2 regions of the Xanthomonas cannabis genome follow, and region 1 is predicted to be linked to the other one. Evidence: predicted binding sites of a transcription regulator. Region 1 holds the regulator's gene; the other holds the start of a gene.

The links. The regulator FliA, encoded in region 1, starts transcription of late flagellar genes. The targets are predictions, from matches to a motif close to TAAAGTTTNNCNNNCNNNGGCCGATAA.
Region 2: RZV17_RS07165 (GGDEF domain-containing protein) is a predicted target of FliA. The motif match lies at 9,296-9,322, and genes of this name have one in related genera.

What each region holds. Positions count from the first base shown of each region.
Region 1 is NZ_CP136580.1:2,279,607-2,294,642, reverse strand. Features, by position in the region: gene RZV17_RS09755 (diguanylate cyclase) at 1-2,875, shown strand, start outside; gene flhB (flagellar biosynthesis protein FlhB) at 3,169-4,299, shown strand; gene flhA (flagellar biosynthesis protein FlhA) at 4,317-6,389, shown strand; gene flhF (flagellar biosynthesis protein FlhF) at 7,027-8,709, shown strand; gene RZV17_RS09735 (MinD/ParA family protein) at 8,696-9,580, shown strand; gene RZV17_RS09730 (RNA polymerase sigma factor FliA) at 9,577-10,344, shown strand; gene cheY (chemotaxis response regulator CheY) at 10,380-10,772, shown strand; gene RZV17_RS09720 (protein phosphatase CheZ) at 10,772-11,398, shown strand; gene RZV17_RS09715 (chemotaxis protein CheA) at 11,401-13,059, shown strand; gene RZV17_RS09710 (hypothetical protein) at 13,796-14,023, shown strand; gene RZV17_RS09705 (hypothetical protein) at 14,020-14,952, shown strand.
Region 2 is NZ_CP136580.1:1,667,428-1,682,463, reverse strand. Features, by position in the region: gene map (type I methionyl aminopeptidase) at 1-753, opposite strand, end outside; gene RZV17_RS07205 (spore coat U domain-containing protein) at 1,044-1,595, shown strand; gene RZV17_RS07200 (fimbria/pilus periplasmic chaperone) at 1,604-2,371, shown strand; gene RZV17_RS07195 (fimbria/pilus outer membrane usher protein) at 2,388-4,736, shown strand; gene RZV17_RS07190 (spore coat U domain-containing protein) at 4,733-5,767, shown strand; gene RZV17_RS07185 (hypothetical protein) at 5,834-6,142, shown strand; gene RZV17_RS07180 (fimbria/pilus periplasmic chaperone) at 6,145-6,852, shown strand; gene rpsB (30S ribosomal protein S2) at 7,305-8,108, shown strand; gene tsf (translation elongation factor Ts) at 8,277-9,155, shown strand; gene RZV17_RS07165 (GGDEF domain-containing protein) at 9,443-10,966, shown strand; gene pyrH (UMP kinase) at 11,073-11,795, shown strand; gene frr (ribosome recycling factor) at 11,990-12,547, shown strand; gene uppS (polyprenyl diphosphate synthase) at 12,565-13,326, shown strand; gene RZV17_RS07145 (phosphatidate cytidylyltransferase) at 13,323-14,150, shown strand; gene RZV17_RS07140 (1-deoxy-D-xylulose-5-phosphate reductoisomerase) at 14,153-15,036, shown strand, end outside.

The DNA.
Region 1 (15,036 bases):
GTTGGCTGCGGTGCTGCTGTTGGCCCTGCTGTCGTTTGCGGAGCTGGCCGGTGCGCAGAGCGCCAGCATTCGGCGTTATGCCCACGATCAGGGCCTGCTCGGCCTGGCCGGCACCTGCCTGTTGCAGACCCGCCATACCCTGCTGTGGGTATGCACCGAGAGCGGCCTGTATCGCTACAACGGCCGCATCTTCCAGCAGGTTCCGCTGGACGGCCTGCGTAACGAACCGATCACCGCCATGAGCGAAGCGCCGGACGGTCGCCTGTGGGTTGCCGGGTTCCAGGCGCTGTTCGTCGGCGACGAACATGGCTTCCGCAAGCTTGCCCGCGACGAGGCCGAGCATCTGCAGGACGGCATGCTGCTGGCCAGCCCGTCGTGGGGCACGGTGATGCTCAACGGCGGCGAACTGGAGGTGCTGCGCCCGCGCAGCAACGGCAAGTGGCATAGCGACTACCTGCTGGACACCGCCACGCGGGTGCGGGTGCCGGAACTGTCCAAGGCGATGAGTCTGTCGGTGGAGGGCGACACCCTGTGGGTGGGGTGTGCGCGCAAGCTGTGCGCCATCGACGCGCAACGCCGGGTGCAGGTCTATGGCCCCGACCAGGGCGTGCCGGAGGATCGCTGGTCCAGCGTGCTGCGCGATCGCGACGGCGGGCTGTGGGCCCGTGGCGCCGGGACCCTGCTCCACCGCGCGCCGGGTGACGACCGCTTCCGAGTGCGCCCGCTGCCGCTGCTGGACGGCAGCACGGTCGGACGACAGGCACCGCTGGTGATGGATCGCGAAGGACGCGTGCTGGTGCGCCGCAACGATGGCCTGGTGCGCTGGGAACACGGCCGCTGGCGGACCTTCGGCGCCGACAACGGGCTGCCACCGGGCAGCAGCGATGCGATCGTGGTCGACCGCGACGGCGACCTCTGGATGACCGTGGACGGCGAAGGCCTGGTGCGTTGGGCCGGCTACGAATGGATCGAGAACTGGGACGCCACCCAGGGCATGCCGCCCGCCCCGACCTGGTCCATTGCACGCGATGCGCAGCACGCCTTGCTGGTGGGCAACGAGCACGGCGTGGGACGGCAGGCGCACCCGGGCGGGCGCTTTGCACCGGCGCTGCCGCAAGCCGGCATCCAGATCGTGGGCATGCAGCGCAGCAGCGACGGCAGCCTGTGGACGCTCAACTCGGCCGGCCACCTGCAGCGCTTCTGGCCCGATGGTCGCAACGCCGAGGTGGCCAAACTCCCGCGCACCGCCAGACGCCTGCTCCTGGATCGGCAGGGCCGGCTATGGATCCTCACCGCCGGCGGACTGTTCGTGATCGAGCGCCCGCTCGAGGGTGGCGCGCTGCAGCCAGTTGCCGGCATGCCCGCCATTGCCTACACCGATATCCAGCAGACCGCCGACGGCACGCTGTGGGTGTCCAGCGCCAATGGGCTGTTCCGGCTGCGCGGCGCGCACTGGGCCAAGGTGCCGGTGAAGGTCAACGGTGGCGATGCCGAGCCGTGGGTAAGCAAGTTCCATATCAGCGACAGCGGCGAAGTGTGGCTGGCGTTCTACCGCCCCGGCGTCTGGCACGGCAGGGTGCTGGCCGACGGCGTGGACCTGCAGGCCATCAGTGACGACGCCCTGCGCGATGTGGGTGTGTACCTGTTGCGCGGCGACAGCGTGGGCCGGATCTGGGTGGGCCATGCGCGTGGCGTGGAGGTCTATGACGGCGAGCGCTGGGCGCATCTGTCGCAATCGCAGGGGCTGATCTGGGACGACGTGTCCGAAGCGGCGTTCGCCGAGGATCCGGATGGTTCGGTGTGGATCGGCACCGCGCGCGGCGTCAGCCACCTGGCCGACCCGGCGCGGCTGTTCGACGATCGCCAGCCCAGCGTGCGGATCGACAGCGTCAGCCGCGGCGGCGTCCCGATCCGCAGCGGGCAGCTGCTGGGCTGGAGCGACAAACCGCTGCATATCGAACTGTCCACGATGGAGGTCTACGACGACCCGAGCCGGCTGACCGTGCGCTATCGCCTGCTCGGCCTGCACGACGAATGGATCCAGAGTGACGACCTGTCGATCGACCAACCGCCGCTGCCGTCCGGGCACTTCCGCCTGCAGGTGCAGGTGCTGGACCGCTATCGGCGCACCGCCTCGCCGGTCGTGGACCTGGCCTTTGCGGTGGCGCCGCTGTGGTGGCGCAGCCCGCCTGCGATTGCCTTGTACCTGCTGATCGGCAGCGGCCTGCTGATCGGGCTGTGGAGCTGGCGCCACCGTCATCTGATGGCGCGCGAGCGCATGCTGGCCGAGCTGGTGGCCGAGCGCACCTATCAGCTCGAACGCGAGAAGCACGAGCTGGAAAGCGCACGCGCCGCGCTGGCGCTGAAGGCCAGCCACGACGCGCTCACCGGCCTGCTCAACCGCTCCGGCATTCTCGAGGCCATGGGCGAGGAACTGCAGGCCTGCGCGCATGCAGAACACCCGTTGGCGGTGGTGTTGATCGACCTGGACCACTTCAAGCAGGTCAACGACGAACACGGCCACCTGGTCGGCGATGCGGTGCTGGCCAAGGTGGGCGCGCGGCTTACCGCCTGCCTGCGCGATTCGGACAAGGTGGGCCGGTACGGCGGCGAAGAACTGCTGTTGCTGCTGCCCGGCATGACCCGTCAGGGCCAGCATCGGCTGCGCGCCATCCACGAGGCGATCAGCCTGTCGCCCTACGAGGTGGGCGCTGCGCGCGCGCTGCAGGTGACCTGCTCGATCGGCGTGGCGTGGTACCGCGTCGGCGACACCGCCGCCACCCTGCTGGCGCGTGCGGACGAGGCCTTGTATCGGGCCAAGCGCCACGGCCGCAACCGTATCGAGCCGGAAGAGCCCGAGATTTCGGTGGCCTGAGCGCGCGCCCCCATGCACCGGGGACCCAGGCTCTCCGTGGGGCGCGTCGGTGCGTTGCGCGCGCCCGTGCTCGGCCGCTGGGCGAGCTGGCGGCAAAGCGGCAAAGCGGGTGAACGGGGGAACGGGGGAACGGGGGAACGGGGGAACGGGTGAACGGTCCAGGACGATCACGGTCCAGGACGATCGCCGCCTGCAGGCTTGGCACGCTGTGTCGCTGCCGGCGTCCGGGGCTGGCGGTCGCGGTTCTGGAATGCCGCTTGCATCGGAGGGCGTAATCCCCCACCGGCATCCCCATGTCCGAGTCCGAAGACGGCGGCGAGCGTACAGAGCTTCCCACCGAAAAACGCCTGCGCGAGGCCCGCGAACAGGGCAACTTCCCGCAATCGCGCGAGCTGTCCACCGCCGCGGTGTTTGGCGCCGGCGTGTTCGGGTTGATGGCACTGGCCGGCGGCATTGGCGATGGCGCGGCGGTCTGGATGAAGACCGCACTCAGCCCCGACCCCAGGATGCGCGAAAACCCGATGGCCCTGTTCGGCCATTTCGGCGACCTGCTGCTGCAGTTGCTGTGGGTGATGCTGCCGCTGATCGGCGTGTGCCTGCTGGCCGGGCTGGCCGGGCCGCTGATGATGAGCGGCCTGCATTTTTCCAGCAAGGCGATCATGCCCGACCTCACCAAGCTCAACCCGATGAACGGGATCAAGCGCATGTGGGGCAGCAACAGCCTGGCCGAGCTGGTCAAGTCGGTGCTGCGCCTGCTGTTCGTCGGCCTGGCCGCCTGGCTGTGCATCTCCAAGAGCCTGCCCGGCCTGCGTGCGCTGGTGAACCAGCCGCTGGAACAGGCGGTGGGCAACGGCCTGGACTTCACCAAGAGCCTGCTGTTCTACACCGCAGGCGCCTTGGTGCTGCTGGCGGCCATCGACGCGCCGTACCAGAAGTGGAACTGGCTGCGGAAGCTGAAGATGACCCGCGAAGAGATCAAGCGCGAGATGAAGGAAAGCGAGGGCAGCCCGGAGGTCAAGGGCCGCATCCGCCAGATGCAGATGCAGATGTCGCAGCGCCAGATGATGGAAGCAGTGCCCAAGGCCGACGTGGTGCTGATGAATCCGACCCACTACGCGGTGGCGCTCAAGTACGAGGGCGGCAAGATGCGCGCGCCGATCGTGGTGGCCAAGGGCGTGGACGAAATGGCCTTCCGCATCCGCGAAGCCTGCGAACAGCACCGGGTGGCGATCGTCACCGCCCCGCCTTTGGCACGCGCCTTGTATAGGGAAGCCCAAATCGGCAAGGAAATTCCCGTGAGACTCTATTCGGTCGTGGCCCAGGCCCTGTCCTACGTCTACCAGTTGCGCGGGTGGAATGGCGGCCCGATGCCGGAACTGCCCTCGCTCGAAGTGGATGAGTTCGGCAAGGGGGCCAGCGCATGAGCGCCCAACCCGCCCCGATGAACGCCCGCCGCGTCATGGAGTTGCTGCGTAACGGCCTGGGTGCCCCGCTGGCCCTGATGGCCATGCTGGCCATGCTGATGGTGCCGCTGGCCGCGCCGGTGCTGGACGCGCTGTTCACCTTCAACATCGCCATCTCCCTGATGGTGCTGCTGGCGGTGGTGTACGTGCAGCGCCCGCTGGAATTCACCATTTTCCCCATCGTGCTGTTGATGACCACGATGCTGCGGCTGGCGCTGAACGTGGCCTCCAGCCGCGTGATCCTGATCAACGGCCAGGACGGCCACGCCGCCGCCGGCAAGGTGATCGAGGCGTTCGGCCAGTTCGTGATCGGCGGCAACTACGCCGTGGGTATCGTGGTGTTCGCGATCCTGACCATCATCAACTTCGTGGTCATCACCAAGGGTGCCGGGCGCGTGTCGGAAGTGACCGCGCGCTTCATCCTGGACGCCATGCCCGGCAAGCAGATGGCCATCGACGCCGACCTCAACGCCGGTTTGCTGACGCGTGAGGAAGCCAAGGCCCGCCGCGAGGAAGTGCGCGAGGAAGCCGACTTCTACGGCGCGATGGACGGTGCCAACAAGTTCATCCGCGGCGACGCCATCGCCGCCATCCTGATCCTGTTCATCAACCTCATCGGCGGCATGGCCGTCGGCATGTTCCAGCACGGCATGAGCTTCGTGGATGCCGCGTCCACCTACACCCTGCTGTCGATCGGCGACGGATTGGTGGCGCAGCTGCCGGCCTTGCTGGTGTCGTCCTCGGTGGCCTTGCTGGTGACCCGCGCCTCGCGGGCGCAGGACATGCGCGGGGCAATGATTAGCCAGGTGTTCGGCCAGCATCGCGCACTGGCGGTGGCCGCGGCCATCCTGGGCCTGGTCGGCCTGGTGCCGGGCATGCCGAACGTCGCGTTTTTGACGCTGGGCCTGATCCTGGGCGTGATCGCCTGGAAAATGTACAAGCGCAGCCTGGTGGCGCCGGCGGCAGGGGATGCGGCCGCCGACCCGCAGGCGGCTGCGGCGGCCACTGCCGCCCAGGCCAGCGCGGAACTGAGCTGGGACGAACTGCGCCCGATCGACCCGCTGGGGCTGGAAGTGGGCTACCGGCTGATCCCGCTGGTGGACAAGCACCAGGGCGGCGAATTGATGGCGCGCATCAAGGGCGTGCGCCGCAAGCTCACCCAGGACATCGGTTTCCTGGTGCCGCCGGTGCATATCCGCGACAACCTGGAGTTGTCGGCCAATGCGTATCGGCTGCTGGTGCACGGCGTGCCGGTGGCCACCGCCGAAATCTACCCCGACCGCGAGCTGGCGCTGGACCCGGGCGGTGCGCTCGGCCAGCTCGACGGCATTCCCGGCAAGGACCCGGCGTTCGGCCTGGACGCCACCTGGATCCAGCCGCATCAGCGCGCCTATGCCGAATCGATGGGCTACACCGTGGTCGACCCGGCCACCGTGGTGGCCACCCATCTGTCGCACCTGATCCGCGAACACGCCCCGGAACTGCTCGGCCACGAAGAAGTGCAGCAGTTGCTGGCAACCCTGGCCAAGACCGCGCCCAAGATGGTCGAGGACCTCACCCCCAAGGCGCTGCCGCTGTCGGTGGTGGTGCGCGTGCTGCAGAACCTGCTGATCGAGCGCATCCCGGTACGCCAGCTGCGCAAGATCGTCGAAGCGCTGGTCGAGCACGCCCCGCACAGCCAGGACCCGGCCACCCTCACCGCAGCGGTACGCACCTCGCTGGGCCGCTTCATCGTGCAGGAGATCGCCGGCATGTCCGCCGAACTGCCGGTGTTCACCCTGGCCCCGCAGCTGGAGCGCGTGCTGCAGGAATCCACCCACGGCAACGGCGTGGCACTGGAACCCGGCCTGGCCGAGCGCCTGCACCAGAGCCTGGCCGATTGCGTGGGCAAGCAGGAAGCCCGCAACGAACCGGCGGTGGTGCTGGTCCCCGGCCAGGTACGCGCGGCGCTGGCCCGCCTGGTCCGCCACAGCGTGCCCAGCCTGTCGGTGCTGGCCTACAGCGAAGTGCCGGAAGACAAGCGCCTGAAGCTGGTCGGCACCATCAGCTAAAGACCAACGGCCCTCATCCGGCGCTGCGCGCCACCTTCTCCCGCCCGCGGGAGAAGGCAACGGGTTGCCAGCGCTGCAGCGGCGTTCCACCAACGCCTCCTTCCCCTGCCTGCAAACGCCTCCCTTCCCCGCCTGTAAATGCCTCCCTTCCCCCGCCTGCGGGGGAAGGTGCCCGAAGGGCGGATGGGGGCAGCAGTCTGGCGATATTCCCGCAGGTAGGACTCGCACGGCACCAACCGCCCCTCATCCGGCGCTGCGCGCCACCTTCTCCCGCCCGCGGGAGAAGGCAACGGGTTGCCAGCGCTGCAGCGGCGCTCCACCAACGCCTGCTTCCCCTGCCTGCAAACGCCTCCCTTCCCCCGCCTGCGGGGGAAGGTGCCCGAAGGGCGGATGGGGGCAGCAGAGGCAGCCGCCGCACGCGCAACCCTCCTGATCGAGCGCCAGAAATCCAGCACTGCGGTTTTGGCACACCACATGCATTAGCTCTGGCGAGACCGCAGACAGCTCCACCGCTGCGGGGCGGATGGCAGGACTTGGAACACAAACGGGACATGCAACTCATGACGCTGGCAACACACCCACATTCATCGCGCACCCGTCCGGCGTCCGGCGGGTCCCGTTCCTGGAGGCACGTGGCATGAAGATCAAACGCTTTGTTGCCCCGGACATGCGCACCGCATTCCGCATGGTGCGTGACGAGCACGGCCCGGATGCGGTGATCCTGTCCAACCGCCGCACCGCCGAAGGCATCGAAATCGTCGCGGCCAGCAATTACGACGAAGAACTGGTGCAGCGCGCCCTTGAAACCGCCCGCGCCGAGACCCCGGCCAGCGCCGCGCCCGCCCAGCAGGCGCCCGTGCAGCAGGCTCCGGTGCAGCAGGCCCCGGCCCAGCCGGCGGCCCGCCCCGCCGCGCCGGTGCATGCTCCGCTGAAGCCAGCCGCCGAGGCCGGCATGAGCCACCGCCAGCGCGTTGCCAGCGCCGCTGAAGAGATGATCGCCGCCATGGCCCTGCGCCAGCCGGTCAGCGTGCCGCGTCAGGCCCCGGTGGCCGCCCCGATCCGCAGCGCCGCGCCGATGCCGGCCGTGCAGGAGCTGGCTGCCCCGGTGGCGCAGCGTCAGGACCATGCGCTGTCGGCGGTGCCGGAACAGCTGTTCGCCGACTTCCTGACCACCGCCCCGGTCCAGCGCCCGGCGCTGCAGACCGCTCCGAGCCCGGCTCCGGCTCCGATCGCTGCCGCCGCCCCGGCCTACGCCGCACATGGCCAGGACGACGACGCCTTCGCCGATGAGGCCGACTTCGATCTGGACGACGCCCTGCCGCAGATCCTGCCGCCGGCTGCGCTGCCGCCGATCGTCGTTGCCCCCGCCGCGCTGGCCGCGGTGCCGGTGGCTGCGGCGCCGGTCGCGCAGAACGATGAAGAACTCAAGCAGCTGCGCGGCGAACTGGCGCTGATGCGGCAGATGATCGAGCGCGAAATGAACCGCCTCACCGACGAGCGCCTGCGCGGCTCCCCGGTGCGTGCGCAGGCCCTGGAGCTGATGGACGACTACGGCTTCGACGCCGGTCTGACCCGCGACATCGCCATGCAGATCCCGGCCGATACCGAATTGCACCGTGGCCGCGGGCTGATGCTGGGCCTGTTGTCCAAGCGCCTGCCGGTGGCCCCGGTCGACCCGCTGGAACGTGGCGGCGTGATCGCCCTGGTCGGCCCGACCGGCGCCGGCAAGACCACCACCATCGCCAAGCTGGCGCAGCGCTTCGCCGCCCAGCACGCCCCGCGCGACGTGGCCCTGGTCACCACCGACACCTTGCGCGTCGGTGGCCGCGAACAGCTGCACAGCTACGGCCGTCAGCTCGGCATCGCCGTGCACGAGGCCGATAGCGCCGAAAGCCTGCTGGAACTGCTGGAGCGTCTGCGCGACTACAAGCTGGTGCTGATCGACACCGCTGGCATGGGCCAGCGCGACCGTGCCCTGGCCGCCCAGCTGAACTGGCTGCGCGCCGCCCAGCAGGTCACCTCGCTGCTGGTGCTGCCCGCCAACTCCCATTTCGCCGACCTCGACGAGGTCGTGCGCCGCTTCGCCCACGCCAAGCCCCAAGGCGTGGTGCTGACCAAACTCGACGAGACCGGCCGCTTCGGCAGCGCCTTGTCGGTGGTGGTCGACCACCAAATGCCCATCACCTGGGTGACTGACGGACAGCGGGTCCCCGACGACCTGCACCGCGCCAATGCCGCCAGTCTCGTTCTTCGTCTTGAAGATTTGCGGCGCGCTGCCGATAAGCCCTGTACTCCGGAGCACAACCATGCAGTCGCGTGAATACGCCAAGCTGACCAACGCCTTCCCCCTGTCGGCGACCCGTCCCGAGCCTTTGGGCCCGGTGCGCACCATTGCCGTGACCGGTGGCAAGGGTGGCGTGGGTAAAACCAACATCTCCGCCAACCTGGCCGTGGCGCTTGCCGACATGGGCAAGCGCACCCTGCTGCTCGACGCCGACCTTGGCCTGGCCAACCTGGATGTGGTCTTGGGACTCTCGCCCAAGTACACCCTGGCCGACCTGATCGCCGGCCGTTGCACGCTCGATGAAGTGATCATCGAAGGCCCCGGCGGCGTGCTGGTGGTGCCGGCCGCGTCCGGTCGCCGCCACATGGCCGAACTGGCCCCGGCCCAGCACATCGGCCTGGTCAACGTGTTCTCCGAACTGGAACGCGACCTGGACGTGATGGTCATCGATACCGCCGCCGGCATCACCGACAGCGTGCTGACCTTCTGCCAGGCCGCCCAGGACACCGTGGTGGTGGTCTGCGACGAGCCGGCCTCGATCACCGACGCCTACGCGCTGATCAAGGTGCTCTCGCGCGAACGCGGCGTGGACCGCCTGCAGATCATCGCCAACATGGTGCGCGACCCCAATGAAGGCCGCCTGCTGTACGACAAGCTCTCCCGGGTCTGCGAAAAGTTCCTTGGCGACGTCTCGCTGAACTATCTCGGCCACGTGCCGCAGGACGACTGGCTGCGCCTGTCGGTGCAGCGTCAGCAACCCGTCATCAAGGCCTACCCGTCCAGTCCGTCGGCGCAGGCGATTGCCGAAATCGCACGCCGTACCTCGCGCTGGCAGGCACCCACCGTGCCGCGCGGCAACGTCGAGTTCTTTGTCGAACGCATCATCCAACGGGGAGTGGCCGCATGAGCACCGCTACCGCCACCACGGCCAGCGCGCAGTACCGCGCCGTGCAGCGCAACAACGCCAACGACGTGGTGACCCAGCACGCCGACCTGGTCCGCCGCATTGCCCACCATCTGGCCGCGCGCCTGCCGGCCAGCGTGGAAGTGGACGACCTGATCCAGGCCGGCATGATCGGCCTGATCGAAGCCTCGCGCAGCTACGACTCCGACCAGGGTGCCTCGTTCGAAACCTATGCCTCGATCCGCATCCGCGGCTCGATGATCGACGAGATCCGCCGGGGCGACTGGGTGCCGCGTTCGGTGCACCGCCGCGCCCGTGACGCCGCTGCTGCCGTGCGCAAGATCGAGCAGAACACCGGCCGCGCCGCCGCCGCCACCGAAGTGGCCGCCGCCATGGAAATGCCGCTGCCCGACTACCTGCGCCTGATGGAAGACGCCGCACGTGGCCAGGTGCTGAGCCTGGAATCGCGCATCGAAGATCACGGCGAGCTGGACACCACCGCCAAGGGTGGCCCCAATCCGCAGCAGATGATGGAGCGTGGCGAATTCGGCCGCGAGCTGGGCAAGGCCATCGGCCAGTTGCCCGAGCGCGAGCAGCTGGTGCTGTCGCTGTACTACGAACAGGAATTGAACCTGAAGGAAATCGGCGCCGTGCTGGGCGTCAGCGAATCGCGCGTGTGCCAGATCCATGGCCAGGCGGTGGTGCGTTTGCGTGGCCGCCTCAAGGTCTTCGAACTGGCCGATGCCGGCGTCGAAGTCGACGACTGAATTTTTCGCGTAATTTTTCGTGTTAGGAGCTTGATGTGAACAAGAACATGCGGATCCTGATCGTGGACGACTTCTCGACGATGCGACGCATCGTCAAGAATCTGTTGGCGGATCTCGGCTTCACCAATACCGCAGAGGCCGAAGACGGCAACAGCGCGCTGGCCGCGTTGCGCGCGGGCCCGTTCGACTTCGTGGTGACGGACTGGAACATGCCCGGCATGACCGGCATCGACCTGCTGCGCAACATCCGCGCCGACGCCAAGCTCAAGCACCTGCCGGTGATGATGGTGACCGCCGAAGCCAAGCGCGAGCAGATCATCGAAGCGGCCCAGTGCGGCGTCAACGGCTACATCATCAAGCCGTTTACCGCGCAGACGCTGGAAGAAAAGCTGGGCAAGGTGTTCGAACGTCTGGCGGCGACCGCCTGATGAACGCCACCGTGGAAACCGATGCCGAACGTGCCGCGTTGATCGAGCGCCTGCAAGGCGCACTCGATGCACTGGAAAGCGGTGACCAGGTCGCCTGGCGGCGCGAGGTCGACCACCTCGCCGCCCTGCGCACGCGCCCGATGATGCAGAGCCTGAGCCGGCTTGCCCGCGAACTTGGCCAGGCGCTGGGCGAGCTGCCCACCGTGCCCGAAGAAGCCGGTGAGCTGGACGATGCCTGCTCGCGCCTGGATCACGTGGTGGAGATGACCGAAAAGGCCAGCCACCGCACGCTGGACCTGGTCGAGGAATGCCGCGTGCTGGCCAACCAGCTGCGCGATGGCGGCCTCAATCAGGACCAGGGCGCGCTGATGGACAAGATGCGCCACAACCTCACCGAGCTGTCGCTGGCGCAAAGCTATCAGGACCTCAGCGGCCAGATCATCCGCCGCGTGGCCGGCATCGTGCGCCGCGTGCACGAGGGCTTCGGTGCGCTCGGCCTGCCGCCGAAGAATCCCGAGCCGAAGAAAGACGACGGCGGTCTTGCCGGTCCTGCGATCAAGGGCCTGGACCGTCACGCCGTGTCGCAGGACGACGCCGACGATTTGCTGTCCGGATTGGGGTTGTAACCATGAGTGCCGTTCCAGACGATATTGCTGCCGATTTCATCGTCGAGGCCCAGGAAATCCTGGATCGCCTCGGCGAACAGCTGGTGTCGCTGGAACAGGCGCCAGACGAGGCCGACCAGCTCAATGCGGTGTTCCGCGGCTTCCACACGCTCAAGGGCGGCGCCGGCTTCCTGGCGATCAAGCCCATGGTGGAGCTCTGCCACGCCGCTGAAGAAACCCTCGGCATGGCGCGCTCGGGCCAGGCCGTGCTGCAGGCGCATCACTTCGACGCCGCGCAGCAATCGCTGGACTATCTGCAGGCCATGCTGGATGCGATGGGCTCTGGCGAAACCGTACCGCATGCACCGGCCACGCTGATCGCGCAGTTCGATGCCAAGAGCGGCCCGCCGGCGGTCAAGGCCGCGCCCAAGGCAGCCACTGCCAAACCGGCGACTGCCGCACATGCCGACGATGCGCATGCGCCCGCTCCCAAGGCGGCCGGCAAAGGCGCGGCCAAGGGTGGCGCGGAAGCCGAGCAGACCGTGCGCGTGGACACCAAGCGCCTGGATGCCATCGTCAATCTGATCGGCGAGCTGGTGCTCTCGCGCAACCGTCTGAAGACCTTGCGCACCCGCCTGCGCGACGAAGAACTCGACCGTGCCGTCAGCACGCTCGACATCGCCACCGCGCGCCTGCAGACCGCGGTGATGCGTACCCGCATGCAGCCGGTGAGCAAGGTGTTTTCGCGTTTCCCCAAGGTGGCCCGCGACGTCGCGCGCACCCTGTCCAAGGAAGTGGAACTGGAACTAATCGGCGCCGAAACCGAGCTCGATCGTAATCTTGTCGAAGCCCTGGCCGATCCCCTGGTGCACCTGGTGCGCAACGCCATCGACCACGGCATCGAATCGCCTGCCCTGCGCGAAGCCACCGGCAAGCCGCGCAGCGGCCATGTGCGCCTGTCGGCGCAGCAGGAAGGCGACTACGTCAGCATCGAAATCCAGGACGACGGTGCCGGCATCGACCCGGAGCGGCTGCGCGAGATCGCGCGCGGCAAGGGCCTGATCGACGCCGAGGCCGCGGCCCGCCTGAGCACCGACGAGTGCCTGCATCTGATCTTCATGCCGGGCTTTTCGACCAAGGCCGAGGTGACCGACATCTCCGGCCGCGGCGTGGGCATGGACGTGGTGCAATCGCGTATCCGCGAACTCAGCGGGCAGATCCAGATCCAGTCCGAACTGGGCCGCGGCAGCCGCTTCATGATCCGCGTGCCACTGACGCTGGCCATCTTGCCGACCCTGCTGGTGCAGGCCGGCGAAGCCGTCTATGCCTTGCCGCTGGCCCGCGTGGTGGAAGTGCTGCACGCCCCACAGACCTCGCTGGGCTGGTTCGACGGCCGCGCCGTGCTGGACCGCCGCTCGCACACCTTGCCGCTGATCGACCTGCGCCGCTGGCTGGGCGTGCCGGCCGAACAACCGCCGCTATTGACGGTGGTGCTGCTGCAGGCCGGCGAAACCCGCTTCGGCCTGGTGGTGGACCAGGTCCGCGGCCGCGAGGAAGTGGTGATCAAGCCCCTGCCCCGTGCCCTGCGCGGCCTGCCCGGCTACGCCGGCGCCACCCTGATCGGCGACGGCCGCATGGCGCTGATCCTGGATGTGGATGGGCTGCGTTCCAGCGATCATTGAGGTTGGGGATTCGGGATTCGGGATTCGGGATTCGGGAATCGGGAATCGGGAATCGGGAATCGTCAAGACGATCCTGGTTTGCCTGATCTAACGACAACGGCCGCGTACTGCGGTCGTTGTCGTTTCACTACCAGCATCGCTGTTGATCTATGTCGCTACGCGCGCAGGCATGGGCGCGATGGTCTGGCGACGGTCAGGCTGCCGTGGAAGTGAACCTGGAACTGATATTTCTGGGCTACCTCCCCACCGCGCTTTCGTTGGGCACTAAGTTGCCGTACTGTAAAGGGCAGGCGAAGGCAGCCACGTGGAGCGTATTGCCACGGCCGACCTGAGCTAGGAACGGATACCGTGCTTACTCTGGAGAGCCTAGGGCCTTATGCCAATCCCACACTTCGGACTCAATGGCGTTCTTCCGCCCTATGTTGGTGCGAACGGCCCAGGCGGGCAGCCAGAAGACATGTCGCCTTACGCGGTGTCTGCGCTCGAGGTAGTGACTACCCTAGGTCATACTGAGCGACGAAGAGAAATACTGCGTGGCTGGCTTGATCACAGAGCCGCGCTCAGAGCGCTGGGGTTCGATCAGGGTTTTCAATGGTTGGATGGAAGCTTTCTAGAGCAAAAAGAGCCCAATGATCTGGATCTTCTAAGCTTCTTGTTCCGGCCGCAGACGGCTCTGACTGCCAAAGAACTGGCGCGGCTAATGTACGCAAACAGGGGGGTTTTCGAGCGTAGACTCGTGAAGACTACTTACAAACTCGATGCCTTCTTTACGGATATGAATGCGAGTCCGATTGGACTGGTGAATTTCACCCGGTATTACCTTGGACTGTTCTCTCATAGGCGTGGTGATGACATATGGAAGGGCATGCTTCAAGTAGGACTAGCTGATATTGCTGACGACAATGCGGCGCAAGCAGTCCTTGGGCCGGCGCCATTGGTATCGAGCCAAGGGGTAAGCCCGTGAGCAGCCTCAAGAAGTTAGAGAGGGATTTTACGCAAGCCGACATTGCAGCTGTTACCTCGCTGCTTGATCAGCTGACTGACGAAGACGTGATGGCTAAGTTTAGCCTTGAGGCTCGCCTGGGCGAGCTGCAAGCTTCCCTCGCGAGGATGGAAGAGGCGCCCGATATTGAGGGCGCTTCAGCGGCGCTGTTCTTTGGCGGTCGCCCAGTTATAGGTACCCGCGGGATAGAGACAGAGTTCGGTGGATCTGCCGTAGCTAAATTTCAAGACATCATTGCTAAGGTGATGGCACATGAGGCTGGAAGGCTCGGCCAGCGTGGAGTGGTGCCAAATAAGGGCGCATCGTCGCTGCACATTACAAATGTGGTCCGAGGCTCATTTGGCTTCCTGCTGGAGGAGATCCAAGACCAAGCAGAGATGCTTGATGCCCCTTTAAAGCAGGCGGTCGAAGAGACTTCGAGGATGCTTAGTGCCTTTGGCGAACCCGATGAAGAAGAGTATAGGACCGCAGTAGAGGACATTGATCAGCGAGTCCTGAGCACAGCCAGGGAGTTTTTCGACTTGATGAAAAGTAATGGCGCTACGCTCAGGGTCGTTGCTGGTGACAGAGATAATTCTTTTGGCCCGGAGGCTGTCTCCCGCGCGGCGGAGCGTGCTCAGTCCACCTCAGTAGAGGAGCGCGATGAGTTCATTCATGGGCAACTGTCGGGCACCTTGCCGGACGCTCATCAGTTCGAGTTTCGCCGGCAAACTGACGGTGTAGCAATTCGCGGTAAGATCGTAAGGTCCTATACGACTGAAGAGCTGCTGCGATTCAATCGCGAGTGTGTGAACCAAGATGCGGTCGCGAAGGTGAGAGTTAACAGGGTGAGACGGAATGGGGAAGTGGTACGCGAGAAGTACATGCTATTGGAGCTAGAAATGCAGTGATGTGGAGCAGTCGGATCCCTGCGTTTCGCCCTCGGCGCAGTGGTTTTATTTGACGATTCCTTTCGTAGCGCTCCCTCCCGATTG
Region 2 (15,036 bases), 610 kb from region 1:
CGACAGCGTCAGCACATCCACGCCGTCCTCGGTCACCGCCACCATGTGCTCCCACTGCGCGGACAGCTTGCGGTCCTTGGTGACCACGGTCCAGCCATCGGGCAAGGTCTTATGGTGGTAGGTGCCTTCGTTGATCATCGGCTCGATGGTGAAGGTCATGCCCGGCTTGAGCACCAGTCCTTCGCCCGGACGGCCGTAATGCATCACCTGCGGTTCGTCGTGATAGACCTTGCCGATGCCATGGCCGCAATAGTCGCGCACCACGCTGAAGCGCTCGGCCTCGGCGAACTTCTGGATCGCATGGCCCACATCGCCCAGCGTCGCACCCGGCTTGACCGCGCGGATGCCGCGCCACATGGCTTCGTAAGTGGTGTCCACCAGGCGCTTGGCCATCACCGAGGGAGTGCCCACGTAGTACATGCGGCTGGTGTCGCCATGCCAGCCGTCCTTGATGACGGTGACATCGATATTGACGATGTCGCCATCCTTCAGGACCTTGGCCGCGCTCGGGATGCCGTGACAGATCACGTTGTTGACCGAGGTACACACGCTCTTCGGGAAGCCGCGATAGCCGACATTGGCAGGAATGGTTCCCTGCACATTGACGATATGGTCATGGCAGATGCGGTCCAGCTCGGCCGTGGTGACGCCTGGCTTGACGTGCGGGCCCACGATATCGAGCACCTCGGCGGCCAGTCGGCCGGCGATACGCATCAGTTCGATTTCTTCTTTGGTTTTCAGATTGACGCTCATGGCCCGGATTATCGCCGATCCGGGCTGAATCTGAACGACCCATGCCCGGCTTTTTTCAAGACGCATTGCCGTCGCACAAACGGACAGGGCAACAGAAAACCGCCGCCGCCCGCCCATTCATGTGTGACGCAGTCCCGAACGCGTCAAAGTTGGCGTGAACGGAGTCATCCGCAGGACATCGCACATTCGTCAGATCGGCCTTCGAAAACAGCTGGATAGCCGGCGCAATCGCCGTTATGTTTGGCACAGCTGATGCATTGCAGGGAGGGCGACATGTTGTCGCGTCACTGCTGACCCGACCGGTCAAGGAAATGTCCATGCGTACTGTCCGCCCTGTCCTGCTGTCCTTCGGCCTGCTCTCGACCATCGGTATGGCGACTGCTGCAGACACCACCACTTTCAACGTCAAGATCGCCGTGACCAAGGCCTGCACGATCACTGCCGCCTCTGCCACGGACGTCGACTTCGGCTCGGTGCTGTCCACCTCGACCGCCAATGTCGACGCCAACGGCAGCGTGACCGCCCAGTGCACCGCACTGACCCCCTACAACATCGCGCTGAGCGCAGGCAGCAACGCCGGCACCGCCAATGACGTGACCACCCGCCGGATGAAGAACGCCGACCCGCTGGTGACCACCAACAACTTCATTTCCTACCAGCTCTACCAGGACCTGGCGCGCAGCTCGGTGTGGGGCAGCACCACCGGCACCAACACCCTGAGCCGGACCGCCACCGGCCTCAACCAGGTCTATCCGGTCTACGGCCGCGTGACCAATCCGTCGGTCGCCAATGCCGCCACCGGTAGTTACCTGGACACGATCACCGCCACGATCGTCTATTGAGACCACGCATGCCCTTGTCAGCCCTGCGGTTTCCTGTGCGCGCACGGCTGGTCCTGACCGGACTGGCCCTGAGCCTGTTGCTGGGCAGTGCCTGGATGCTGCCCGCCGCGCAGGCGGCCAGCCTGCAGCTGGCCCCGACCTCGCTGACCCTGAGCGCCGAACAGAGCGCCGATGGGCTGTGGCTGAGCAATAGTGGCGGCGCGCCGGTACAGGTGCAGACCCGCGCCTACCGCTGGACCCAGCGCGAGGGCCAGGACCAGCTCGCCCCGACCCAGGAGCTGCTGATCAGCCCGCCGATGCGCACCCTGGCCGCCGGCGAGCGCCAGTTGATCCGGGTGATCCGTGCCGGGCCCGCACCCGGCAGCCAGGAAGCCTGCTACCGCATCATCGTCGACGAACTGCCCAGCGCCGATGCCGACCGCAAGGGCATGCAGTTCGTGCTGCGCTACTCGGTACCAATCTTCGTGCTGCCGCCCGGCAAGGCCGCGCCCACCCCGACCCTGAGCGCGCAGGTGGTGGCCGGCAGCGACGGCACTGCGCAGATCCAGATCAGCAATACCGGCAGCGGGCATGCACAGATCGCCGATCTGCAGCACCGGGTCGACGGCGCCACCAAGACCGCCTTGAACGGGCTGGTCGGCTATGTGCTGCCGGGGCAGACCATGCGCTGGTCGCTGGGCGCACCGCTGGCCCAGTTCGCCCGCGGCGCCATCATCGCAAGGATCAATGGTGAGGCTGACGAACGTACCCTGTTGGCCGCGCCGACAGCGCCGTGATGTGGCCCGGCTGGCGATGACGCTGCTGGCGGCCGCCACCGGGTGGGCAGATGCGACGGCCGGCGACCTCGCCGAGATCGACGCCTTGCCCGACCAGACCGCACAACCCGCCACCGGGCAGCCGCAGACGCTGTATCTGGAGGTCACCCTGAATCAGGCCGAGCGCGGCCTGACGCCGTTCGAGCTGGTCGACGGCCATCTGCGGGCCTCGGTGGACACATTGCGCAAGCTCGGCTTCATCCTGGCCGACCGCGCGCCGGGTCAGTCGGTCGATCTGGATCGCCTGCCCGACGTGGAAGTGCGCTACGACGCCGCCCTGCAGCGGCTCGCGCTGCAGGTGCCGGTGGCACAGCTGGCGCTGTCCACCACCGTGCTCAAGCCCGAAGAAGCCGCCCCGCCCAGCGCCACTGCATCGCCCGGCGCCCTGCTCAACTACGACCTGTATGCCACGCGCACCACCGGTGCCAGCAACGTGTCGCTGGCGACCGAACTGCGTGGCTTCGGCATCGGCCGCGGCATGTTCGACACCACGGCGGTGTTTCTGGCCTACGACCGCCCGCAGGACGAGCGCTGGCGCAGTGAAGCGGTGCGTCTGGACAGCGCCTGGCAGATGGATTTCCCCGATAGCGCCACCAGCCTGACGGTGGGCGACTTCTACAGCGGCTTCGTCGACTGGAGCCGCTCGCTGCGGCTGGGGGGCGTGCAGATCGGCCGCAATTACGCGCTGCAGCCGTATCGCGTGCTGACGCCGACGCCCAGTTTTCTGGGCGAAGCAGCGGTGCCTTCCACGGTGGAGCTCTACGTCGATGGCCTGCGTCAATACAGCGGCCAGGTGCCGGCCGGTCCGTTCCAGCTGGCCGCGCAACCGGGCATCAGCGGCACCGGCCAGGCGCAGATCGTGGTGACCGACGCCTTCGGTCGCGTGCGCCAGCTGAATTTCGCGTTTTACGGCACGCCGCAACTGCTGGCGCGCGGCATTTCCGAATGGTCGGCCGGCATCGGCCACCTGCGTCGCGACTACGGGGTGCGCTCGTTTTCCTATGCCTCGCAGCCGATCGCCAGCGCCACGTTGCGCAAGGGAGTGCGCGACGATTTCACCGTCGAGGCGCATGCCGAAGCCGGCGGCGGCGTGATCAATGCCGGCGCGGGCGGAGTGTGGTTGCTGGGTGCAGGCGGGGTGGTCAACGCTGCCTACGCCCACAGCCGGATGCATGACCTGCGCGGCGGACAGTACGTGCTGGGCTACGCCTGGAACAACCGGCGCTTCAACGTCAACCTGGGCACCCAGCGTACCCACGGCGACTACCGCGACCTGGGGGCGCTGCAGGGCAGCCTGCCGGCGCGCGTCAGCGACCGCGCCGCGTTCGGCATCAATGTCGACCCGATCGGTTCGCTGGGCACCAGCTACGTGCGCCTGAGCTACCCGCAAGGCGACACCTCGCGCTACGCCAGCGTGTTCTGGTCGCGCAGCTTCGGGCGCAACTGGGCCGCCAACCTGTCCGGCAACCAGAATCTGGACGAGCGCAGCGATCGCAGCCTGTATCTGTCACTGTCGACCACCTTCGGCCAGTTGCGCCAGGCCAGTGCCTCGATGCAGCGCAATGGCAACCGCACCGGCTTTGTCGCCGATGTCAGCCAGCCGCTGCCCGGCGACGGCGACCAGGGCGGCATTGGCTGGCGGCTGCAGGCACGCGCCGGCGACGATGCCAGTGGCGGGCTGGCCGAACTGGGCTGGCTGAACCGGGTCGGCCGCTACAACTTCGGTGCGGCCAGCCAGGATGGCGGCACCTTCGGCTATGCCAGCGCCAGCGGCAGCCTGGTGTGGATGGATGGACGGAGCTTTGCGGCGCGCGACGTCCAGGATGCGTTTGCGGTGGTCTCCACCGACGGCCAGGCCGGCATTCCGGTCCGGCTGGAAAACCGCCTGATCGGTGTCACCGATGCACGCGGCACCTTGCTGGTGACGCCCCTGCAGTCGTGGCAGCGCAATCAGTTGTCGATCGACACCTTGAACCTGCCCGCGGAGCTGCGCGTGGACCGCGTCGACACCACGGTGACCCCGCGCCAGCAGTCCGGTGTGGCCGTGCGCTTCGGCATCACCCGCGTGCGCGCTGCGGTGATCGTCCTGCACGATGCCAATGGCGCTGCATTGCCGGTGGGCAGCGTGGCGCAGCGCGAGGGGAACGCCGAACGCGTGGTGGTCGGCTACGACGGCGAAACCTATTTGGACAATCTGCAGGCCGACAACCGCATCCTGGTCGATCTGCCGCAGGGCCGTTGCGTGGCGCAGTTCGCGTACCCGGCCGAGGCCGGCGGCATTCCGCGGGTCGGCCCGCTGCGCTGTAAGACAGAGCCCGCGCCATGACACCAACGATGCGCTGGCCACTCCTGCTTGCATTGGCGCTCTGCAGCCTGTGGCTGGCACCGAGCCAGCACGCGCGCGCCGACACCACCTGCACGGTCACGCTGGGAACGCCCATGGCCTTCGGCAATGTCGCGGCCAATGGCACGACCGATGCGGTCGCCACGCTCAACGTCACGTGTGCGACCGCCGCGCTCAGCGTTCTGGGGTATGCGCAGGTGAGCCTGTGCCTGGATCTTGGCCCGGGTAGCGCGAGCAATGGGCTGTATGCCCCGCGCCGCATGCTCAACGCCACCGGCGACAGCCTGGACTTCCAGATCTACAAGGACGCCGCACGCACCCAGGTCTGGGGAGCCACCGGGTCGGCAAGCCCGTCGCCGGGCCTGTTGACGCTGTCGTACGGCGTTCCGGTGATCACCGGCGGCTCGCAGACGACCAGCATCACGCTGTACGGGCGCATTCCCGCCAACCAGATCCTGTCGACCGGCAATCACACCAGCAACTTTGGCGGTGCCGATACCGTGCTGCGCTACGCCTACAACGAAAGCATCATTGGCGTCCCGCCGGTTCCGGCCAATTGCACCACCGGCGGCAGCGGCGCCAAGACCGCCAGCAATGCATTCCCCTTCACCGCGTCGGCCAGCGTCCCGGCGCGCTGCAATACCTATGTCACCACCGACCTGGATTTCGGCAGCATCGCCGGCAGCATCGCCACCGCCATCGACCGCAGCTCCACCATCAGCCTGGCCTGCACCAACCGCACCGCCTGGAACATCGGCCTGGATGTCGGCGTCAACGCCAGTGGCAGCACCCGCCGCATGCGCCACGCCAGCAGCGCCAACTACATCACTTACGAGCTCTACAAGGACCCCGGCCGCAGCAGCCGCTGGGGCACCACCATCGGGGTCGACACCCTGGCCGGCACCGGCAACGGGGTGGCACAGACCGTCACCGTCTACGGACGCGCCCCGGCTCCGCAGCTGCCTATCTCAGGTGCCTACAACGACACGGTGACAGTCTCGATCACTTATTGACAGTTAATAAAGTTCGTTTGGGGCACGTCGCTATCTGTTACGTCTCCGCTGCAAACGATTGCCTTCATGATGACGGTCACCTTGCCGAAGTGCGTGCTTTTGCTTGCCCTCGCTTGCAGCGCCTCCATCGCGAGCGCGGCAGGCAACCGCGGCCCTGAAAACTCCACCCTGCACATCGGCCTGCGCGTGCTCAGCGGTTGCGAGCTGCGCACCACACCGCCCCGCGCCAGCTGCTCGCGCGGCACCCCGGTCGCGATCGCCCAACCAGCGCCGAGCGCCGGGAGGCCGCCGCTTGCCAGCACCGGCCAGGACGCCAGTGCCCTCGCCGGGCCTGCGCCCAGCGGCGCGGCGCGCATCACCACCATTGCGTTTTGACCATGGCCACGTCCTGCTTCCGTCGGGTCTGGCTGGTGCTGAGCCTGGCTGTCCTGACAACCAGCGGCAGCGCCGTCGGCGCCGAAATCGCCATCGCACCGACCACCGCGCACATCCCGGCCGACACCGATCAGACCGCCGTCTGGCTTTACAACCAGGACGCCCACCCGTGGCGCGCCGATGCCAGGCTCTACCGATGGCGCCAGCAAGGCGATCGCGAGGTGCTGGAACCGGCCCTGGGCGCCACCGTCAGCCCCAGCCAGTTCGATATCCCGCCGCAAGGCCGGCAGTTGTTGCGGGTGATCCGCCTCGGCCCCAGCCCCGCGACCACAGAAGACAGCTACCGCCTGGTGGTGACCCAGCACGCCACCGGCCAGGAGACCGAGCTGCTGCGGTACTCCACCCCGGTATTCGCGCTGCCCAGCGAACCGGGAAGCGGGCATCCGCGCCTGCAGGTCTCGCTGACCGGCCAGGGCGGCGAGAGGACGCTGCGCGTGCACAATGCCGGGCTCAGTCACGCACGCCTAGCCGACCTGGCCTTCATCGATGCCGGCGGCACCCGCCGCAGCATTCGTGACGACCTGGCCGGCTATGTGCTGCCAGGCCAGACCCGGCAATGGGCGCTGCCGGCCAGCCTGCTCCCCGGTACCGGCCGCTTCGTGGCACGCGTCAACAGCGATATCGAGAGCACGCTGACGCTGGAGCCCTGAGGGCTGGGATTGGAAATTCGGGATTGGGGATTCGCAAAAGCGTCACTGGCCTCGCCGTCCTTCGGCATGTGCGGCACGACCGTTCATTTCATTCGCAATCCGCTCTAAACCAATCTCTAATCCCGACTCCCGAATCCCCCAGCGATCACTGTCAGCTGCCTCAGAACCATACCAATTGCACCACGCCACCCAGCCGGCTATACTCCGCCGGCTGTTTTGCGTCTCTCACGCATTGCGTCGTTCACGTCGGACGTCACCGACGAATCCACACCTGCTGCCGCCATCCGCGCCGGGGTGCCCTCACAAGGGGTTCGTCGCGGAGGCAACAGGGAAGCCCAACCCCGGAATCTTGTGCGTTTGATGCGAGTCCCTCGCAACAGTCCGCATACCCATGCGCGGACTCTAAAAGTCAAGGCCGCGCACGGCGATTCCGCTCTTACGGAGTTACTTCAATGCCCCAAGTCACCATGCGCCAGATGCTGGAAGCCGGCGTCCATTTCGGCCACCAGACCCGCTACTGGAACCCCAAGATGGCGCCTTACATCTTCGGCGCGCGCGGCAAGATCCACATCATCAACCTCGAGAAGACCGTTCCGCTCTTCAACGACGCGATGAACTTCCTCTCCTCGATCGCGCAGAAGCGTGGCACCGTGCTGTTCCTGGGCACCAAGCGCAGCGCGCGCGAGTCCATCAAGGAAGAAGCCGAGCGTTGCAACATGCCGTTCATGACCCAGCGCTGGCTGGGCGGCACGCTGACCAACTTCCGCACCGTCAAGCAGTCGGTTGCCCGCCTGAAGGAACTGGAAGCGGCCGAGACCGATGGCACGTTCGAAAAGCTGGTCAAGCACGAAGTGCTGGGCCTGCGTCGCGAGCGCGAAAAGCTGGACGCCTCGCTGGGCGGCATCAAGGAAATGAACCGCCTGCCCGACGCGATCTTCGTGATCGACATCGGCCATGAAGACATCGCCATCAAGGAAGCCAAGAAGCTCGGCATCCCGGTGATCGCCGTGGTCGACACCAACTACGATCCGGCCCTGGTCGACTACGCCATCCCGGGTAACGACGACGCCATCCGCGCCGTGCAGCTGTACGCACGCGCCGCCGCCGATGCCGTGCTGGAAGGCAAGGCTGCTGCGCCGAACTCGGCTTCGGTCCGCGAAGAAGAGTTCTCGGCCGATGCCGGCGACGAAGGCAAGGGCCGTCGCGCTCCGGCCAAGAAGGGCGACAAGAAGGCTGACGCCGCCGCTGCCGAGTAACCGGCATGCAATGCGGCCGCACCATGCTGTGCGGCCGCAGCCCCGGCGGGTCCATCGCGACCCGTCGTACGGGCCACTGAAGACACAACGGGGGCGGCCAGCACGCTGCACCGTCTCCTACTGGCGGAATCCTTTCCGCCGCACGCATTCGTCCAATGAGGTAATCCCGTGGAAATCACTGCTTCCCTGGTCAAGGAACTGCGCGAGCGCACCGGCGCCGGCATGATGGAGTGCAAGAAGGCACTCGTCGAAAACGCTGGCGACATCGACGCCGCTGCCGAATGGCTGCGCAAGTCGGGTCTGGCCAAGGCTGACAAGAAGGCCGACCGCGTTGCCGCCGAAGGCCGCATCGCCACCGCACAGGCCGGCGGCAAGGCCGTGCTGGTCGAAGTCAACTCCGAGACCGACTTCGTCGCCAAGGACGAGAACTTCCTGGCCTTCACCGAGGTCGTGGCCAATGCCGCACTGAACTCGGACGCTGCCGATGCCGAGGCGCTCAAGAGCGTCAAGCTCGACAGCGGCGAGACCATCGAAGAGCGTCGCGCCGCAGTCATCGCCAAGGTCGGCGAGAACCTGCAGGTGCGTCGCCTGGTCCGCATCGACAGCGCCAACAACGTCGCGGCCTACGTGCACGGCGGCCGCATCGGCGTGCTGGTCGAGCTGAAGGGTGGCGACATCGAGCTGGCACGCGGCATCGCTATGCACATCGCTGCGATGAACCCGCCGCACGTCAAGGCGTCCGACGTTCCGGCCGAATTCGTCGCCAAGGAAAAGGAAATCGAACTGGCCAAGATGTCCGAAAAGGACAAGTCCAAGCCGGCCGAGATCCTGGAAAAGATCATCAGCGGCAAGATCAGCAAGATCGTCAACGAAGTCACGCTGTACGGCCAGCCGTACGTGCTGAACACCGATCAGACCGTCGAGCAGGCCGTCAAGGCCGCCGGTGCGGACGTGATCGGCTTCCAGCGCCTGGCCGTTGGCGAGGGCATCGAGAAGGTGGTGGAAGACTACGCCGCCGAAGTGATGAAGCAGGCCGGCCTGGCCTGATCTTCGCCACACTGCAGAAGGAGCCGCGGCATGCCGCGGCTTTTTTTGTGCCCGTTTTGTGCCCGTCCTTGCCGCACGACAGGCCCAGCGCCCGAACCTGAAGCAAACACATCCGGCACGCGGCGAACCGTGCTCGACGCTACAGATCGGTTGCGGGGTGCCGCTAAATCCAGATACCGACCAGGCTCTCGACACCCATCGCGCATGCAGCGCGGTGATGGCGGGGCATGGCGTGCCCTACTCAACGAACGCAGCTGTATGCTTGCGATCACCGTCGGCGATGACTCATGCAACCAGATCTTCAGGCCGCCCTGCACTACTGCCGCAACCTGCCATCGCCGCCTGGCGTCGCGCTGCGCGTGATCGAACTGGCGCAGGACCCGGACGTGGACATGACCACCACGGCGAATGTCATCGGCATGGACATGGCCTTGAGTGCACGCATGCTGCGCGTGGCCAACTCGCCGCTCTACGCCAGCCGCCGCCGCGTCGACAACCTGGGCCAGGCGCTGACCATGCTCGGACTCAATGCCACCTTGAGTCTGGCGTTGGGCTTTTCGATGGTGCACGGCGTGCGCAACACCTTCACCGCCCATCCCCTGCATGAGCACATCTGGCGTCGCGCCGGATTGTGCGCGCTGGCCAGCCGCATCCTGGGCCAGGCCTATGGCATCCGCAAGCCCGAAGAATTGATGCTGGCCGGCCTGCTGCAGGACATCGGCAAGCTGGCGCTGCTGCAAGGCGCGCCCGAGCTGTACGGGCCACTACTGGACCAGGCGCCGGACAATGCATCGCTACTGGATGCCGAGCGCGAACACCTGGGTGCCACCCATGCCGAGGTGGGCGCCTGGCTCGCGCATCAATGGCAATTGCCGCCCTATCTGCAGAATGCGATCGCGCAGAGCGAGGACGAACCGGCGAGCCTGGAGCCATTCATGGCCTGCGTCGCGCTGTCCGGGCGGCTGGCCGACATCTGGCTCTCCGCAAGCGCCGTCACCGCCACCGAACGCGCGCAGCGCCAGGCCCAGGACATCCTGGAACTGGATGCCGAGCGCTTCGAGAAAGTGATCGAACGCATCGCCGAATCGCTGCCCGAGCTGGAAGCGCTGTTCGACATCCGCGTGCCGCAACCCGAGCACATCCAGATGATCTTCGAGCAGGCGCGCGAACTGGCGATGCTGCGCAGCCTGCGCGAATTGCAGGACGTGGCCGAAGCGCGCCGGCATGCCGACGAATCGGAAAACCGCATGCGCCATCTGGCCGAACAGGCCAGCCGCGATGCATTGACCGGCGTGTTCAACCGCCATCAGCTCGGCACCGCGCTGACGCATGAGTTCGAACTGGCCTCGCGGCAGAGCTGGCCGCTGTCGATCGCCTTCATCGACCTGGACGACTTCAAGCGCGTCAACGATGCGCATGGCCATCTGGTTGGCGATGAGGTGTTGCGCAATTTTGCGCAGACACTGCAACGCATGGTGCGCACCAGCGATCTGGTGGCGCGCTACGGTGGCGAAGAATTCCTCGTGATCCTGCCCAACACACCGGCCGACGCGGCGCTGATGGTGATCGAGCGCATTCTTGCCGAGACTGCGCGCACGCCGATGGCGCAATTGCAGGGCGGCCCGTTGCATATCACCTTCTCTGCAGGCCTGGCCACGCACGGCGGTATCGAGCGTCAGTTCGAAAGCATCGAGCACCTGCTGCAGGCCGCCGACAGCACGCTGTATCGCTCCAAGCATCGCGGCCGCAACCGTGTCACCGCCTACGATGCGACCGATGTACCGACGCCGCCCAACCCGCGCGCACACTGAGCAACGCGTCACGTCGCCACCGACAAAGGAATTTTTACCACGCCCGGGGACAGGCTTCCGCTAGAATTGCCGGCGTTTGCCGTCCCCTACCCCCGAGGCCTCCCCCATGTCCGAACTTTCCTATCGCCGCATCCTTCTCAAACTTTCCGGGGAGGCGCTGATGGGAGACGGGGACTACGGCATCGACCCCAAGGTCATCAATCGCCTGGCCCATGAAGTGATCGAAGCCCAGCAGGCCGGTGCGCAGGTCGCGCTGGTCATCGGCGGCGGCAACATCTTCCGCGGCGCCGGTCTGGCCGCCAGCGGCATGGACCGCGTCACCGGCGATCACATGGGCATGCTGGCCACGGTGATCAATGCGCTGGCGATGCAGGATGCGCTGGAGAAGCTCGGCGCCAAGGTGCGCGTGATGAGCGCGATCAAGATCAACGATGTCTGCGAAGACTTCATCCGCCGCCGCGCCATGCGTCACCTGGAAAAGGGACGCATCGCGATCTTCGCTGCCGGCACCGGCAACCCGTTTTTCACCACCGACTCCGGCGCGGCGCTGCGCGCGATCGAGATCGGCGCCGACCTGCTGCTCAAGGCAACCAAGGTCGACGGCGTCTACGACAAGGACCCGAAGAAGCACACCGATGCGGTGCGCTACGACAGCCTGACCTACGACGAAGTCATCCTGCAGGGCCTGGAAGTGATGGACACCGCGGCCTTCGCACTGGCACGCGACAGCGACCTGCCGCTGCGCATCTTTGGCATGAGCGAGCCCGGTGTGCTGCTGCGCATCCTGCGCGGCGAGCAGATCGGCACGCTGGTGCAGGGCCGTAGCTGAGGTCGGGAATCGGGAATCGGGATTGGGGAATCGCAAGAGCGCATGGCCGAGCGCTGCGCAGCGATCTTCACCCCGCACGCCCGGCTGGAACAGGGCGGCAAGTGAACCGGCTGCACGGGTCCTGACGGCCTGCGAGTCGTGAAACCCCAGTCCCGGCTATAATCCCCGGATTCAGCTCCACACGGATTCCGGCGATGCTCACCCAGATCAAACAAGACGCGCAGACGCGCATGACCAAGAGCATCGATGCTCTGCGCCATTCCCTCACCACCATCCGCACCGGCCGTGCCTCGCCGGCGCTGCTGGACGGTATCAAGGTCAAGGCCTACGGCATCGACACGCCCCTGAATCAGGTCGCCAGCATCAGCGTCTCCGAAGGCCGCTCGCTGGTCATCAGCCTGTTCGACAAGGGCATGATCAAGGACGTGGAAAAAGCCATCTATGCCTCGGATCTGGGCCTGACCCCGACCGTGGTGGGCACCGTGATCCGCCTGAACCTGCCGCCGCTGACCGAGGAGCGCCGCAAGGAACTCAGCAAGTCGGTGCATGGCGAAGGCGAAGACAGCAAGGTGGCGATCCGCAATATCCGCCGCGATGCCAACCAGCAGGTCAAGGATCTGCTCAAGGACAAGGCCGTCACCGAAGACGAGGCCCGCAGCGCCGAAGAGGACATCCAGAAACTGACCGACAAGGCCATCAAGGACGTGGATGAGGTCGTCAAGGGCAAGGAACAGGAATTGATGACGGTCTGATCGTGGCATCGCCTGCCATGCATCCAGTCCCTTCCTCCGACGCGATACCGCGCCACATTGCCATCATCATGGATGGCAACGGGCGTTGGGCGCAGCGTCGGCGACGTCCGCGCATGATCGGCCATCGCGCCGGTGCGCGGGCGGTCAACCGCACCATCGATTTCTGCCTGGAAAAAGGCGTCAGCGCGCTGACCCTGTTCGCATTCTCCAGTGAAAACTGGGGCCGCCCGCAGGAAGAAGTGGATGCGCTGATGAAGCTGTTCCTGCACGCGCTGGACCGCGAGGTCGACGAATTGCAGCGACGCGGCGTGCAGGTGCGTTTCATCGGCGAGCGCAGCCGCTTCGCCGCCCCGTTGCGCGACCGCATGGCGGCAGCCGAACGCAGCACCGCCGGCAACGCGCGGCTGGTGCTGAGCATCGCGGCCAGCTACGGCGGCCGCCAGGACATCGCTGCGGCTGCCCGCGCACTGGCCGAAGAGGTGGCCGCCGGTCGCCTGCAACCGCAGCAGATCGACGAAGCCCTGCTCGCCAGCCGGGTGGCCCTGGCCGACCTGCCGGCGCCGGATCTGTTCATCCGAACCGGCGGTGATACCCGCATCAGCAATTTCCTGCTGTGGCAGCTGGCCTACACCGAGCTGTGGTTCACCGAAACCCTGTGGCCGGAGTTCGATGCCGGCGTCCTGCAGCAGGCGCTGGATGATTACGCCGGGCGCGAACGTCGCTTCGGCCTGACCAGCGCCCAGATCGCCGAGAAGGCGACGGAGACTTCCTCCGCATGACCAAGACCCGCGTGATTGCCGCGTTGATCATGGCGCCGCTCGCCATCTGCGCGATCGTGCTGCTGCCCACGCAGTGGCTGGCGGCGCTGGCGGCGGTGCTGTTCCTGACCGGGCTGTGGGAATGGCTCAAGCTCTCCGGCATCGACGACAGCCTGCCGCGCACCGTGCTGCTGATGCTCAACCTGCTGCTGATGGTACTGATGGTGTGGGCTTCGGCCGGCTCCATGGTGCTGTTCCAGATCGCCGCCCTGGTGGGCGTGGTGTGGTGGGTGCTGGCGCTGCTGTGGCTGCGCTTCTTCACCTTTGGTGCCGATCACGGCAACGGCCAGGCACGCGCGCTCAAACTGGCCGCCGGCACCCTGGCGGTACTGCCGGCCTGGGCCGCACTGGTGTTGCTGCATGCCAACCCGGACAAGGGCAACCTGTGGCTGCTGACCGCGCTGACCATGGTCTGGGCGGCCGACTCGGGCGCGTATTTCGCCGGGCGCGCGTTCGGCAAGCACAAGCTGGCGCCGCGCATCAGCCCCAACAAGACCATCGAAGGGCTGCTCGGCGGCATGGTCGCCGGTATCGCGGTGGCCTGCGCGTTCGGCTGGCTGGCCGGATTGACCCTGGCGCATGTGCCGCAGCTGGTGCTGGTTGCGGCCGTCGCGGTGCTGGCCTCGGTGCTGGGCGACCTGTTCGAGAGCCTGCTCAAGCGCCATGCCGGCGCCAAGGACTCGGGCACGGTGATCCCGGGCCACGGCGGCGTGCTGGATCGTATCGATGGCGTGCTCGCCGCCCTGCCGGTGTTCGCACTCGGCAAGGAAATTCTCGGATTCTAAGCATGGCTGGCTCTTCTCCCCGCCAGGTCGCCGTCTTCGGTGCGACCGGCTCGATCGGCACGTCGGCCCTGGACGTCATCGCCCGCCATCCGGACCGGCTGCGCGCCAGCGTGCTGTCGGCCGGCAGCCAGGTCGATGCCCTGCTGGCGCTGTGCGCCACGCACCGGCCCGCGCATGCGGTGATCGCCGACCAGGCGCTGTACCCGCTACTGCGCGACGGCCTGCGCGCCGCCGGCCTGGCTACCCAGGCGCATGCCGGCACCGCAGCGCTGGACGCACTGGCCGGCAGCGATGCCTGCGATACCGTGGTGGCGGCCATCGTCGGCGCCGCCGGCCTGCCCTCGACCCTGGCAGCCGCGCGCGCCGGCAAGCGCCTGCTGCTGGCCAACAAGGAATCGCTCGTGCTGGCCGGCGAACTGCTGACCCGCACCGCTGCTGCCGCCGGCGCTGAAATCATCCCGATCGATAGCGAGCACAGCGCCATCTTCCAGTGCCTGCGCTCGTGCGATGCCAGCCGCGGCGTACGCCGGGTGATCCTCACCGCCTCTGGCGGCCCGTTCCGGGGCTGGGACCGCACTGCGCTATCGGCCGTGACGCCTGCGCAGGCGGTGGCCCACCCGAAGTGGTCGATGGGGCCGAAGATCTCGGTGGATTCGGCCACGCTGATGAACAAGGGCCTGGAAGTCATCGAGGCGCACCACCTGTTCGGACTGCCCGGCGGGCAGATCGATGTACTGGTGCACCCGCAGAGCCTGGTGCATTCGCTGGTCGAGTTCGTCGACGGCTCCACCCTGGCCCAGCTTGGCCTGCCGGACATGCGCACCACCCTGGCCGTCGGTCTGGCCTGGCCGGAGCGGGTCGACTCCGGGGTGGCGGGGCTGGACCT